Regions from separate parts of the Azospira sp. MPR-E4 genome, predicted to be linked through region 2. Evidence: predicted binding sites of a transcription regulator. Region 2 holds the regulator's gene; each other region holds the start of a gene.

Region 1 (4,719 bases), on a different contig from region 2:
TTCATCCTCTTCCCCGCCCTGCTGGTCAATGCGGTGCTGAAGACCCGCCTGGATCTGGCGGCGGCGGCACCCCTGCTGGCCACCGCCCTGCTCTCCATGGGCGCGGGCATGGTGCTGAGCTGGGCCGGCCTCAAGTGTTTCCGCCTCAAGCCCCTGGTGCTGGCCTCCCTGTTCCAGTGCGGCTTCCGCTTCAATTCCTACATCGCCCTGGCGGCGGCGGGCCTGCTCTTCGGCACCCCGGGCATCGCCACCATGGGCCTTATCGTCGGTGCCGCCGTGCCCCTGGCCAACCTGTCGGCGGTGTGGATGCTGGCCCGCCATGGCGAGGCCGGCGCCCTGCGGGAGGTAGCCCGCAATCCCCTGATCTGGGCCACCGCCTCCGGCTTCCTGCTCAACCTGGCCGGCTTCGTGCCGCCGGCGCCCCTGCAGATGTTCCTCTCCCGCCTGGGAGACGCCTCCATCGCCCTGGGTCTGCTGGCCGTGGGGGCGGCCCTGCGCCTGCGGGGCCAGGCCGAGGTGCGTTCCGCCTCCTTCTACATCCTGGGGGTGAAGCTCCTGCTGCTGCCCCTGGTGGCCATCTTCGCCGGTCCCCTGCTGGGGCTGTCCGGCCTCTACTACCACGTGGCCATCCTCTTCGCCGCCCTGCCCACGGCCTCCTCGGCCTACATCCTGGCCATGCGCATGGGGGGCGACGGGCAGAGCGTGGCCTGGCTCATCTCCGCCTCCACCCTGGCCTCCATGCTGACCATGCCCCTCTGGATGAGCCGCTTCCTGGGCTGAGCGGCGGGCTGGGGTAAAGTGGCGGCTTCTCCACCGGGGTTTGCACCATGACGAGCGTCTTCGATTTTTCCGTCCGCCGTGCCGACGGCAGCCAGCAGTCCCTGGCCGATTACCGGGGGCAGGTGCTGCTCATCGTCAATACGGCCAGCCGTTGCGGCTTCACGCCCCAATATGCGGGTCTGGAGTCCCTTTACCGGCGCTACCGGGAGCAGGGCCTGACGGTGCTGGCCTTTCCCTGCAACCAGTTCGGCGCCCAGGAGCCGGGCAGCGCCGAGGAGATCGCCAGCTTCTGCTCCCTCAACTACGACGTCAGCTTTCCCGTCTTCGCCCGTCTCGAGGTCAACGGTCCCCAGGCCGATCCGCTCTTCCGCTGGCTCAAGCAGGCGCAGCCCGGCTGGCTCGGCACGGCCGCGATCAAGTGGAATTTCACCAAGTTCCTGGTGGACCGGCAGGGCCGGGCGGTGGGGCGCTATGGGCCCATGACCAAGCCGGAAGCCCTGGCCCGGGCCATCGAGGTCCGGCTGGCGCTGCCGTGAAGCACCTCCTCCTCTGGGTGGCGCTGTGCTGGGGCCTGACGGCCTGCTCGCCGCCCCAGCCCTTTCACCATACCGATCTCAGCGGTGCCACCTTCGCCGCCGAGTTCCCGCGCCCCCTGGCGGACCAGGGCGGCCAGCCCCGGCGTCTGGCGGACTTCCGCGGCCGGGTGGTGATCCTCTTCTTCGGCTACACCTCCTGCCCCGATATCTGCCCCACCGCCCTGGCCCGCTTTGCCGCGGTGCGGGAGGCCCTGGGGGAGGAGCGGCAGCGGCTGCAGGTGCTGTTCGTCACCCTGGACCCGGAGCGGGACAGCCCGGCCCGCCTGGGCGAGTACGTCACCTGGTTCGACCCGTCCTTCCTCGGCCTGTGGGGTGACCGGGAAACCCTGGCCCGGACCGTGGCCGAGTTCCGCATCACCGCGGTGCGCCAGGAGGTGGGCGGCGGCCTGGGCTACACCCTGGATCACACGGCCGGCGCCTACGTCTACGATCCCCGGGGACGGCTGCGGCTCCTCATTCCGGATAACGCCCAGGTGCCCGCCGTGGTGGCGGACCTGCGCCGGTTGCTGCGTGAGGACTGAGCCGGCGCCGGATCGGGCAAAGGATCGGGCAAGGATCGGGCAAGGATCGGGCAAGGATCGGGCAAGGATCGGGCAAAGAAAAAGGCCGGCCCCTGACGGGAGCCGGCCTGTTTGCCGCGGGATGCCGGGCGGTTCAGGCTGCCAGCAGGCCCTTCATCTTCTGCAGGGCCTTGACCTCGATCTGGCGGATGCGCTCGGCGGAAACGCCGAATTCGGCTGCCAGGTCGTGCAGGGTGGCCGGGTTTTCCTCGTCCAGCCAGCGGGCTTCGACAATGCGCCGGCTGCGCTCGTCCAGGCCGGCCAGGGCCTGTTGCAGGCCGTCGCTCTGCAGCCGGTCGTATTCCCGGGCTTCCAGCACCTGGGTCGGCTCGGCGGCGCTGTCGGCCAGGTAGGCGATGGGCGCCACCCGGTTGTCGTCCTCGTCATCCGGCGAGCCGTCCAGGGCCAGGTCGCGGCCACCCATGCGGGTTTCCATTTCCACCACTTCCTCGGCCTTGACCCCCAGCTTGTAGGCGATCTCGTCCACTTCGGCCGGGGTCAGGGTGTCGCTGCTGGCCTTGAGGCTGCGCAGGTTGAAGAACAGCTTGCGCTGGGCCTTGGTGGTGGCCACTTTGACCAGGCGCCAGTTCTTCAGGATGTATTCGTGGATTTCAGCCTTGATCCAGTGCATGGCGAAAGACACCAGACGCACGCCGCGGCTGGGGTCGAAGCGCTTCACCGCCTTCATCAGGCCGATGTTGCCTTCCTGGATCAGGTCCGCATGGGGCAGGCCGTAACCCAGGTAACCCCGGGCGATGGCGATGACCAGACGCAGATGGGAGAGCACCAATTGACGTGCAGCATCCACGTCGTCTTCCTCGCGGAGACGGCGGGCCAGGGCGAATTCCTCAGCCTCGCTCAGCATCGGGAAGCGCCGAGCCGCCTGGATGTAGGCATCCAGGTTGCCTACCGCAGAGGGCAGGCCATGAGACAGGGTCAAAGCTTGGGTCATAGGGTGGGTCCTCCTTGAACTTCTTGTGCACAGTTTAGCACTCACGTCAGTAGAGTGCTAACAGGGCGAAAAGTTCAGCCATCCATTATAAGAATCAACATGTTGGGCGTCTTGCCGGCCTGGGCCCGGCAAAGAAAAACCCGGCCCCGGGCATGTGCCTGGGGCCGGGTTCCGGTGGCCTCGCTGTGGGCGGGCTTACTTGGACTTGGTCAGCTGGCCCAGGTCGCGCACGGCGCCCTTGTCGGCGGAGGTGGCCATCAGGGCGTAGGCCTGCAGGGCCTTGGAAACGACGCGGCCCCGTTCTTCCGTGGGCTTCCAGGCCTTGTCACCCTTGGCGTTTTCCTCGGCGCGGCGCTTTTCCAGCTCGGCATCGGAGACCGCCAGATGGATGCGGCGGCCGGGGATGTCGATCTCGATGGTGTCGCCGGTGCGCACCAGGCCGATGGCGCCGCCCTCGGCCGCTTCCGGGGAAGCGTGGCCGATGGAGAGGCCGGAGGTGCCGCCGGAGAAGCGGCCGTCGGTGAGCAGGGCGCATTCCTTGCCCAGGCCGCGGGACTTGAGATAGCTGGTGGGGTAGAGCATTTCCTGCATGCCGGGGCCGCCCTTGGGGCCTTCGTAGCGGATCACCACCACGTCGCCGGCCACCACTTCGCCGCCCAGGATGGCGGTGACGGCGGAATCCTGGCTCTCATAGACTTTGGCCTTGCCGGTGAATTTCCAGATGGATTCATCGACACCGGCGGTCTTCACGATGCAGCCGTCGAGGGCAATGTTGCCGTGCAGGACGGCCAGGCCGCCTTCCTTGCTGTAGGCGTGGGCCACGTTGCGGATGCAGCCGTTGCTGCGGTCCTGGTCCAGCTCGGTGTAGCGGCGGTCCTGGCTGAAGGCGGTCTGGGTGGGGATGCCGCCGGGGGCGGCGCGGAAGAATTCCAGGGTGCGCTGGGAGCCGGCGCGCTGCACGTCGTAGGTGTCGATGGCTTCGCCCAGGGTGTGGCAGTGCACGGTGGGAGTGTCGCGATGGATCAGGCCGCCGCGGGACAGTTCGCCCAGGATGGCCATGATGCCGCCGGCCCGATGCACGTCCTCGATGTGGTAGTCCTGGGTGGCCGGGGCCACCTTGCACAAGCAGGGCACCTTGCGGGAGATGGCGTCGATGTCGGCCATGGTGAAGGTGACGCCGGCTTCCTGGGCGGTGGCCAGGAGGTGCAGCACGGTGTTGGTGGAACCGCCCATGGCCACGTCCAGGGCGAAGGCGTTCTCGAAGGCCTTCTGGTTGGCGATGGAGCGGGGCAGCACGGAGGCGTCGTTCTCTTCGTACCAGCGCTGGGCCAGACGCACGATGCGGCGGCCGGCTTCGAGGAAGAGGCCCTTGCGGTCGGCGTGGGTGGCCACCAGGGTGCCGTTACCGGGCAGGGACAGACCCAGGGCTTCGGTCAGGCAGTTCATGGAGTTGGCGGTGAACATGCCGGAACAGGAGCCGCAGGTGGGGCAGGCGGAGCGCTCGAACTCCTCGACTTCCGCGTCGGAACAGTTGCTGTCGCCGGCCTTGATCATGGCGTCGATTAGATCGACGGCGATGGTCTTGCCTTCCCACTTCACCTTGCCGGCTTCCATGGGGCCGCCGGAGACGAAGATGGTGGGGATGTTGACCCGCATGGCGGCCATCAGCATGCCCGGGGTGATCTTGTCGCAGTTGGAGATGCACACCATGGCGTCGGCACAGTGGGCGTTCACCATGTATTCCACGGAGTCGGCGATCAGGTCCCGGGAGGGCAGGCTGTAGAGCATGCCGTCGTGGCCCATGGCGATGCCGTCGTCGATGGCGATGGTG
Region 2 (4,719 bases):
TTCGCGGACGGTGGCCGGCACCAGGCCGACCCGGTATTCATGGACCTTGATTTCCTTGGGTACGCCGACCTGCATGGAAGTCTCCTTGGGCAAAGGGCTGCCGTTCAGTGTGCCATAGCCGCCGTGACGACGGCATGACCGCCTAGACGTCCACGCTACGCAGCCAGCGGATCAGGTTGGCTGCATCCATGGCGCCGGCCTGGCGGGCCACTTCCCGGCCGCCGCGGAAGAGGGCCAGGGTGGGAATGCTGCGGATGCCGAAGCGGGCGGCCATGGCCGGTTCGGCTTCCGTATCCAGCTTGAGCAGGCGGTAATGGGGTTCCAGTTGCCGGGCCGCCTGGGCGAAGGCGGGAGCCATCATGCGGCAGGGGCCGCACCAGGGGGCCCAGAAATCCACCAGCAGGGGCAGGTCGGAGCGGCCCAGGTGGGCCTCCAGGGCGGCGCTATTGACTGCCAGGGGCTCGCCGGTGAACAGCGCTGTCTTGCAGCGGCCGCAGGTGGGCTGTTCGGTCAGGCGCTGGGCCGGCAGGCGATTGACGGCCTGGCAGTGGGGGCAGACCAGGTGCAGGGATTCGGGGGCGGCCATGGCGGGCTCCTTGATTAGAGTTGTCTAATATGGAGACGCCGCCCCGGTCTTCAAGAGGGGGTCAGCGGGAGGCGCCCCGGGCCTGGGCCCGCAGGGCGCTTTGCTCCAGGGCCGCCTGGTCCGGGGCTTCCCGGGTGGGCCAGCCTGAAAGGTGCGTCGTGACGATGTCGGCGAGGGCCTCGATCCAGTCCGGCCGCTCGTTGAGGCAGGGGATGTAGCCGTAGGTCTTGCCGCCGGCAGCGAGGAAATCGGCCTTGCCCTCCATGGCGATCTCCTCCAGGGTTTCCAGGCAGTCGGAGGTGAAGCCGGGGCAGATGACGTCCACCCGTTCCACCCCTTCCTTGGCCAGCCGGTGCAGGGTGGGGGCGGTGTAGGGCTGCAGCCATTCGGCCTTGCCGAAGCGGGACTGGAAGCAGATTTCCACCTGCTCCTTGGGCAGGCCCAGGGCTTCGCTGAGCAGGCGGCCGGTCTTCAGGCATTCGCAGTGGTAGGGGTCCCCCAGTTCCAGGGTGCGTTTGGGGACACCGTGGAAGCTCAGCATGAGACGGTAGGAAGGGCCGGGCTGGCCGTTCTCCGCCCAGTACTGGCGCACGCTGGCGGCCAGGGCGGCGATGTAGCCGGGATGGTCGTGGAAATTGCGCACGGCGCGGATTTCCGGCTGGTTGCGGCTCTGCTGCAGCCAGGCGTAGGCCGCATCCAGGGCGGTGGCCGAGGTGCTGCCGGCGTACTGGGGATAGAGGGGCAGCAGCAGGATGCGGGTGCAGTTCTGCTGCTTCAGCCGCTCCAGGGCATCGGCCACGGAGGGCTGGCCGTAGCGCATGGCGTAATCCACCACCAGGCGGTGGCCGGCCTGGCCCAGGGCGCCCTTGAGCAGCTTGGCCTGGCGTTCCGTGTGTACCCGCAGGGGCGAGCCTTCGGGCAGCCAGACGGAGGCGTACTTGGCCGCCGACTTGGCGGGGCGGGTGTTGAGGATGATGCCGTTGAGGATGGGCCACCAGATGAGGCGGGGAATCTCCACCACCCGGGGGTCGGAGAGGAATTCCTTGAGATAGCGGCGCAGGGCCGGCGCCGTGGGGGCGTCGGGGGTGCCCAGGTTGATCAGCAGAACCCCGGTCTGGGGGGCGGTGCCATGCTTGAATTCGGGTTCCGGACGGAAAAAGGGCATCAGGTATTGGCCTGGTAGGTAAGGGCGGAGGAGAGCAGCTTGGCGGTGATGTCTACGATGGGGATGACCCGCTCGTAGGCCATGCGGGTGGGGCCGATGACGCCGACGGAACCCACCACCTGGCCATTCACCTCGTAGGGGGCGGTGACGACGCTGCATTCGTCCAGGGGCGCCAGGCCCGATTCGCCGCCGATATAGATCTGCACACCGTCGGCGTTGTTGGAGATGTCGAGCAGGCGCACCAGGCCGGTCTTCTGTTCGAAGAGGTCGAACAGCTCCCGCAGCCGCTTCATGTTGGAGGAAAGTTCCTCCACTTCCAGCAGGTTCTTCTCGCCGGAGATGACGTACTGGCTGGCGCTGTCGTTCAAGGCCTGGTTGCCGGCCTCCAGGGCCGAGGCCATGAGGATCTTCAGGTCGTCCTGCAACTGCTGGATTTCGCCGGTGAGGCGCTGGCGGATTTGGTCGAAGTCCAGGCCGGCGTAATTGTGGTTCAGGTAATTGGCCGCCGTTGTCAGCTCCGACGGCGAGTAGGGCCGTTCGGTGAGCAGGATGCGGTTCTGCACGTCGCCGTCGGTGGTGACGATGATGAGCAGGATGCGCTTTTCCGAGAGGCCGAGAAACTCGATCTGGCGGATGGTCGGCGTCTTGCGCCGCGGCGTCACGACGATGCCGGCAAACTGGGTCAGTTCCGAGAGCAGGTGGGAGGCGTTGCCGATCAGCTGCTGGGGCTGGGTCTGGATCAGCTGCCCTTCCATCTCGTGGATCTGGTTTTCCTGCAGGGGCTGCACCGCCAGCAGGCTGTCCACGAACAGGCGGTAGCCCCGGGGCGTGGGAATGCGGCCGGCGGAGGTGTGGGGGCTGGCGATGAAACCCTGCTCCTCCAGGTCCGCCATGACGTTGCGGATGGTGGCCGGCGACAGGTCCAGCCCGGAGAAGCGGGAGAGGGCGCGGGAGCCCACCGGTTGGCCTTCGGCGATGTACCGTTCGACCAGGGTCTTGAGCAGGATGCGGGCGCGGTTGTCGAGCATGAATCGATTTTACCGAAAATCGCCGGGGCCGCCAGGAGTTGCATCCGCGCTGTGCCGCCGGGGGCGGGGGGTTTTGTGGTTTAATGCGGGCCATGAAAGGCTCCGGTCACCATTCCCCTTCGCGTCCCATGGCACTTCCCCGCACCATTGCCCTGATTGGCAAATACCACAGCCCGGAAATTGCCGAATCCCTGCGTTCCCTCGGCCAGTATCTGAGCGAGCGGGGCGTCTCGGTGCTGGTGGAGGCCGATACGGCCGCCAATGTGGGGGAAAGCCGCTGGATGACCGGCGATTTCCAGTTCATCGGCGCCCATGCCGACCTGGCCATCGTCCTCGGCGGCGACGGCACCATGCTCAACGCCGCCCGCCACCTGGCCCGCTACAAGGTGCCCCTGGTGGGCGTGAACCAGGGCCGCCTGGGGTTCATGACCGACATTGCCCGCTGCGACATGCTGTCCTGCATGGAAGACCTGCTGGACGGCCGCTTCGTGCCGGAGGAGCGCCTGATCCTGGACGCCGAGGTGATCCGGGACGGCAAGGAAGTCTGCGCCAACCAGGCCCTCAACGACGTGGTGATGGACAAGGGCGCCATCGGCCGCATGATCGAATTCGAGCTGTTCATCGACGGCGAGTTCATCTACAACCTGCGGGCCGACGGCCTCATCATCTCCACTCCCACCGGCTCCACCGCCTACGCCCTCTCGGCCAACGGCCCCATCCTGCACCCGACCCTGGGCGGCATCGCCCTGGTGCCCCTCTGTCCCCATTCCCTGACCAACCGGCCGATCACGGTGTCGGACCGCTGCGAGATCGAGTTGCGGGTGATCCAGTCCGCCGACGCCCGGGTGCACTTTGACGGCCAGGTGGCCTTCGACATCCGTCCCGACGACTGCGTGCGCATGCGCCGCTCCGCCTACAACGTCTGTTTCCTGCACCCGCCCGGCTACAGCTACTTCGCCATGCTGCGTCAGAAGCTCCACTGGAGCAAACGTCCCAAGGGGCCCTGAACCATGCTGCAACGTCTGAACATTCGCGATTTCGTCCTGGTGGACCGGCTGGAGCTGGATTTCCAGGGCGGCTTCGGCGCCCTCACCGGCGAGACCGGCGCCGGCAAGTCCATCCTGGTGGACGCCCTGGCCTTCGTCCTCGGCGAGCGGGCCGACAGCGGCCTGCTGCGGGCCGGGGCCGAGAAGACCGAAGTGGGGGCCGAGTTCGACATCCGTGCCCTGGCCGAACTGAAGTCCTGGCTGGCGGAGAACGACTTCGCCGCTGACGATGACCTGCTGCTGCGTCGCATCCTGGATGCGGGCGGCCGTTCCCGGGCCTACATCAACGGCTCTGCCGCCACCCTGCAGCAACTGCGGCAGGCCGCCGAATGGCTGGTGGACATCCACGGCCAGCACGCCCACCAGTCCCTGTTGCGGGGCGAGGCCCAGCGCCAGCTGCTGGACGCCCATGCCGGCCATGCCGACCTGGCCCGCAGCGTCGGCGAAGCCTGGCGCACCTGGCGCGACGCCCGGGATTCCCTGGACGCGGCGGCCGAAGGCGGCGAAGCCCTGGCCCGGGAGCGGGAACAGCTGGAATGGCAGGTGCGGGAACTGGAGACCCTGGCCTTCTCCGCCGACGAGTGGGAAAGCCTCAACCAGGAACACAAGCGCCTGGCCCATGCCGCCTCCCTGCTGGAAGGGGCCCAGTTTTCCCTGGGCCTGCTGGCCGAAGGCGAGGGGGCCTGCGAAGCCCAGGTGCGTGCCGTGGCCTCCCGTCTCGACGGCCTGGCCGAATATGATCCGGCCCTGAGTGAAGTGGCCCAATTGGTGCAGTCGGCCGAAGCCGAGCTGGCCGAAGCCGTCAGCGCCCTGCGCCGCTACGCCGACCGGGTGGATCTGGACCCGGCCCGCCTGGCTGAGGTGGAACGCCGCCTGGAGGCCGTCATGGGCTGC
Region 3 (4,719 bases), on a different contig from region 2:
GAAGGCGTGGCGGTCGGACTGGCTCATGGCGGCGGGACCGCCGGTGTCGACGCCGGCGGAGCGCAGGGTGTCCATGAAATTGCGCATGGACAGGGCGGCCTGGACGGAGCCCTTGTCGTAGGGCTCGCCCCGGGGCGTCAGCACCCGGGCGCCCTTGGCGATGACTTCCGCCGCCAGGGGAATGTCGGCGGTGATGACCAGATCCCCCGCCGCCACCCGGGCGACGATTTCGTTGTCCGCCACGTCGAAGCCCTTGGGCACCTGGATGCTGCGCAGGTAGGGCGATGGCGGCGCGTAGAGGGCCTGGTTGGCCACCAGGGTGACCAGGATTTGGGTGCGCGTCGCCACGCGGAAGAGGATTTCCTTGATGGCCTTGGGGCAGGCATCGGCATCGACCCAGATTTGCATGGTCAGCGGGTTCCGAAGGGGAGAATGGCCGGCAGCTTACCGCAAGCGCCCCCAACTGGCAGCGGGGCGGGCCGGATTCCGTCCGCCGCCCGGAACCGGGACCGGGGAACTTCGCCGGATGGGAGTGCCGCTGCCGCCGGCGGATGGAGACCCGCCGGCGGAGCTGCGGCGGTGTCAGCAGGCAATCCCAAAAGAAAAAGCCCGGCTTCAAGCCGGGCTTTTTTGCAGCAGATGCTGGCAGGAGCGAATTACATGCCCATGCCCATGCCGCCCATACCACCCATGCCGCCCATGTCTGGCATGCCGGCGGCGGGCTTGTCTTCGGCCAGCTCGGCCACCATGCAGTCGGTGGTCAGCATCAGGCCGGCGACGGAAGCGGCGTTCTGCAGAGCGGTGCGCTCGACCTTGGTGGGGTCCAGCACGCCCATTTCCACCATGTCGCCGTACTCGCCGGTGGCGGCGTTGAAGCCGAAGTTGCCCTTGCCTTCAACCACCTTGTTCACCACCACGGAAGGCTCGTCGCCAGCGTTGGCAACGATTTCGCGCAGGGGCTGTTCCAGGGAGCGCAGCACGATCTTGATGCCGGCGTCCTGGTCGTGGTTGTCGCCCTTCAGGTTGCCCAGGTTGGCGCGGGCGCGCAGCAGGGAAACGCCGCCGCCGGGGACGATGCCTTCTTCAACGGCAGCGCGGGTGGCGTGCAGGGCGTCTTCGACGCGGGCCTTCTTTTCCTTCATTTCGACTTCGGTGGCAGCACCCACCTTGATCACGGCCACGCCGCCGGCCAGCTTGGCCACGCGTTCCTGCAGCTTTTCGCGGTCGTAGTCGGAGGTGGCGGCTTCGATCTGGGCACGCACCTGGGCCACGCGGGCCTTGATGGCGTCTTCGGAACCGGCGCCGTCGATGATGGTGGTGTTTTCCTTGCCCACTTCGATGCGCTTGGCCTGGCCCAGGTCGTCCAGGGTAGCCTTTTCCAGGGTCAGGCCCACTTCTTCGGAGATCACCTGGCCACCGGTCAGGATGGCGATGTCTTCCAGCATGGCCTTGCGACGGTCACCGAAGCCGGGAGCCTTGACGGCCACGGTCTTCAGGATGCCGCGGATGTTGTTCACCACCAGGGTGGCCAGGGCTTCGCCTTCCACGTCTTCAGCGATGATCAGCAGGGGACGGCCGGCCTTGGCGACTTGTTCCAGCACGGGCAGCAGGTCGCGGATGTTGGAGATCTTCTTGTCGAACAGCAGGACGAAGGGATTGTCCATGACGGCAATCTGCTTGTCCGGGTTGTTGATGAAGTAGGGGGACAGATAGCCGCGATCGAACTGCATGCCTTCGACGACGTCCAGTTCGTTGTTCAGGGACTTGCCGTCTTCAACGGTGATGACGCCTTCCTTGCCGACCTTTTCCATGGCATTGGCGATGATGGTGCCGATGTCAGCGTCGGAGTTGGCGGAGATGGAACCGACCTGGGCGATTTCCTTGGTGGTGGCACAGGGCTTGGAAATCTTCTTCAGCTCTTCGATGGTGGCGGCGACAGCCTTGTCGATACCGCGCTTCAGGTCCATCGGGTTCATGCCGGCGGCCACGTACTTCATGCCTTCGCGCACGATGGCCTGGGCCAGCACGGTGGCGGTGGTGGTGCCGTCACCAGCCAGGTCGGAGGTCTTGGAAGCGACTTCCTTGACCATCTGGGCGCCCATGTTGGCGAACTTGTCCTTCAGTTCGATTTCCTTGGCCACGGACACACCGTCCTTGGTCACGGTGGGGGCGCCGAAGGAGCGCTCCAGCACCACGTTGCGGCCCTTGGGGCCCAGGGTCACCTTGACCGCGTCGGCCAGGACGTTGATGCCTTCGACCATGCGGGCGCGGGCGGAATCACCGAATTTGACTTCTTTAGCTGCCATTGAAATTCTCCAGAATCTGTTGAATGGGAAAGGGGGAGAGGCTTAGGCCTCGACCACGCCCATGATGTCTTCTTCGCGCATGACCAGCAGTTCCTGGCCGTCCACCTTGACGGTCTGGCCGGCGTACTTGCCGAACAGGACGCGGTCGCCCACCTTCACGTCGGGGGCGTTCTGCTTGCCGGAATCGTCACGCTTGCCGGGGCCAACGGCCAGGACTTCACCCTGATCGGGCTTCTCACCGGCGGAATCGGGGATGACGATACCGGAAGCGGTGGTGCGCTCAGCTTCGACGCGCTTGACGATCACACGGTCGTGCAAGGGACGGATTTTCATAGGGATAGCTCCTTGTAACGAAGTTATTGCAGGGATTCAGGGGCCTGTCGGCCCGGTCAGGCGGGGTGGTGAAGGCCTGGCCTGTTAGCACTCACCCCGAGCGAGTGCTAATAATAGGGGCGCCCCCCTTCGATTTCAAGGGTGGCCAGACACAATTGTTGTCCCCAGGTATGGCGAGAGACAGAAAATTGCCGAGGGAAGGAAGCTAAGCAACTGATCCAAAATACAAACATCCACCCAGCCCACCGAACCGATCAATCCCCCCTCCGGTAGGCGGCAGAGCCCAATGGCAGGATCAGGACAGGGGCAGGACGGCGCCTGCCGGCGTGATGGGCGGGTAGTCCCCCTCGCCATCGGGCCAGGGCGTCAAAATCTCGAAACCGGTTTCGGTCACCAGCACCATGTGCTCCCACTGGGCCGAAAGGGAGCGGTCTTTGGTCACGACCGTCCAGTCGTCAGGCAGATGGCGGATGGCGGCGCCACCCGCATTGAGCATCGGCTCGATGGTGAAGATCATGCCCGGCTCCAGTTTCAGCCCCTTACCGGGCTGGCCGTAGTGGGGCACATGCAGGTCGTCGTGGTAGACCGTGCCGATGCCGTGGCCGCCGTATTCGCGAACGACGCTGAAGTTCTCCCGCTGGGCAACGCTCTGGATGGCGTGGCCGATATCGCCAAGGGTGGCCCCCGGACGGACCTGCCGTATACCTGCCCGCATGGCTTCATAGGTCGTGCGCACCAGGCGCCGGGCCAGGATGCCGGAGTTGCCGACCAGGAACATCCTGCTCGTATCGCCGAACCAGCCGTCCTTGATGACGGCAACGTCGATGTTGACGATGTCCCCGTCCTTCAGCTTCTTGTCGGACGGAATGCCGTGGCAAACCACATGGTTTACCGAGGCGCAAATTGTCTTGGGGTAGCCGTGGTAGCCCACATTGGCAGGAATCGCCTGCTGCACATGGACAATGTACTCGTGGCACAAGCGGTCCAGCTCATTGGTGGTAACTCCCGGCCGGATATGGCCGGCAATCATCCGCAGGACATCGGCAGCCAACATTCCGGCGCGTCGGGCCATGGCAATTTCGGCCTCCGCCCGGATGGGTACGGCTCGCGCTGCGCTCATGCCGCCTGCGCCACCGCTGCATCCTTGTCGGCAGAACTGCCTTCAGCCTGCCGTTCCGCCTGAATCAGCAACTGGCAGATATCAGCGTAGGCCAGGTTCGGGTTGAGTTCCGCGAGCATCCCCACACGTAGCCAATGTTCCGCTTGCGCGTTGATGGAACGGCTCAAGGCGCCGCTGGTGAGACGCAAATTTTCGTGCATCTGCTCTGAAATTTTGACGATTCCCATGACACCTCAAAATATACGATTTATATACGAATCGTATACTAGCAAAAATATCTGTGCTCTGGCCCATCCTGTTCCCCCGGGTCCGGGCCGGGCTTTGCGGCGATTCCCGGACTCGCCCCCGGGCCGGGGCCGCCCCTATAATGGCAGGCTTCCCAGTCCCGCTGCGGGGCCCCGGACAGCCATGCGCCCCTTGCCGGTGGCGGACAACGGCCCGGCGGCGGCCCCGCCAGATTCCGATGCAGCCCATTCGCCTGACCCTGCTTTGCCTCGCCGCCTGTCTTGCGGCCTGCGCCGCGCCCACTGCCCCCACCGTCGTCAGCGCGCCGCGGCCGCCGGCCCCGGCCCGGCCCAGCGTGCCGCCCCCGGCCGAAGTGGTGGCCACGCCCCAGGCCCCCAGCGTCTATTTCTCCCCCGGCGATGCCGAGGTGCCGCCGGCGGCGGCGCCCCTGCTCGACCAGATGGCCGAGGAGCTGCGGGCCGACCGGCTGCGGCGCCTGGTGCTGCGTGCCCACACGGACCACCTGGGCAGCAAGGAGTACTGCCTGGCCCTGTCGGAGAAATGGGCCTCCCTGGTGGAAGCCGCCCTGGTACGCCGTGGCGTCCGCGGCACCCAGATACTCATCCGCGCCCGGGGCAGGGAACTGGCGCCGGCCTGCGACAGCGAAGCCTGCCGCAGTTCCTGGCGCCGTGTCGAACTGGTGCTGCAGCCCTGACCCCCTTTGGCGGCCATGCC

Evidence for each region. Region 2 encodes HrcA, which represses chaperone genes, less so after heat shock. Its sites were predicted from a motif close to TNTTAGCACTCNNNGNCNNNGAGTGCTAANA; they were not measured.
Region 1: a site for HrcA is predicted at 2,921-2,951, ahead of rpoH (RNA polymerase sigma factor RpoH). Genes of this name have one in related genera too.
Region 3: a site for HrcA is predicted at 2,722-2,752, ahead of AC1RTA_RS04490 (co-chaperone GroES). Genes of this name have one in related genera too.

Annotation. Positions count from the first base shown of each region.
Region 1 covers NZ_JBXAST010000013.1:46,514-51,232, reverse strand. Annotated here, with positions in the region: gene AC1RTA_RS06360 (AEC family transporter) at 1-780, shown strand, start outside; gene AC1RTA_RS06355 (glutathione peroxidase) at 828-1,316, shown strand; gene AC1RTA_RS06350 (SCO family protein) at 1,313-1,897, shown strand; gene rpoH (RNA polymerase sigma factor RpoH) at 2,031-2,888, opposite strand; gene ilvD (dihydroxy-acid dehydratase) at 3,084-4,719, opposite strand, start outside.
Region 2 covers NZ_JBXAST010000053.1:10,765-15,483, reverse strand. Annotated here, with positions in the region: gene ald (alanine dehydrogenase) at 1-75, opposite strand, end outside; gene trxC (thioredoxin TrxC) at 143-586, opposite strand; gene hemH (ferrochelatase) at 648-1,751, opposite strand; gene hrcA (heat-inducible transcriptional repressor HrcA) at 1,751-2,779, opposite strand; gene AC1RTA_RS13470 (NAD kinase) at 2,908-3,786, shown strand; gene recN (DNA repair protein RecN) at 3,790-4,719, shown strand, end outside.
Region 3 covers NZ_JBXAST010000008.1:75,334-80,052, reverse strand. Annotated here, with positions in the region: gene AC1RTA_RS04500 (YaiI/YqxD family protein) at 1-408, opposite strand, end outside; gene groL (chaperonin GroEL) at 657-2,306, opposite strand; gene AC1RTA_RS04490 (co-chaperone GroES) at 2,349-2,639, opposite strand; gene map (type I methionyl aminopeptidase) at 2,935-3,759, opposite strand; gene AC1RTA_RS04480 (ParD-like family protein) at 3,756-3,986, opposite strand; gene AC1RTA_RS04475 (OmpA family protein) at 4,223-4,699, shown strand.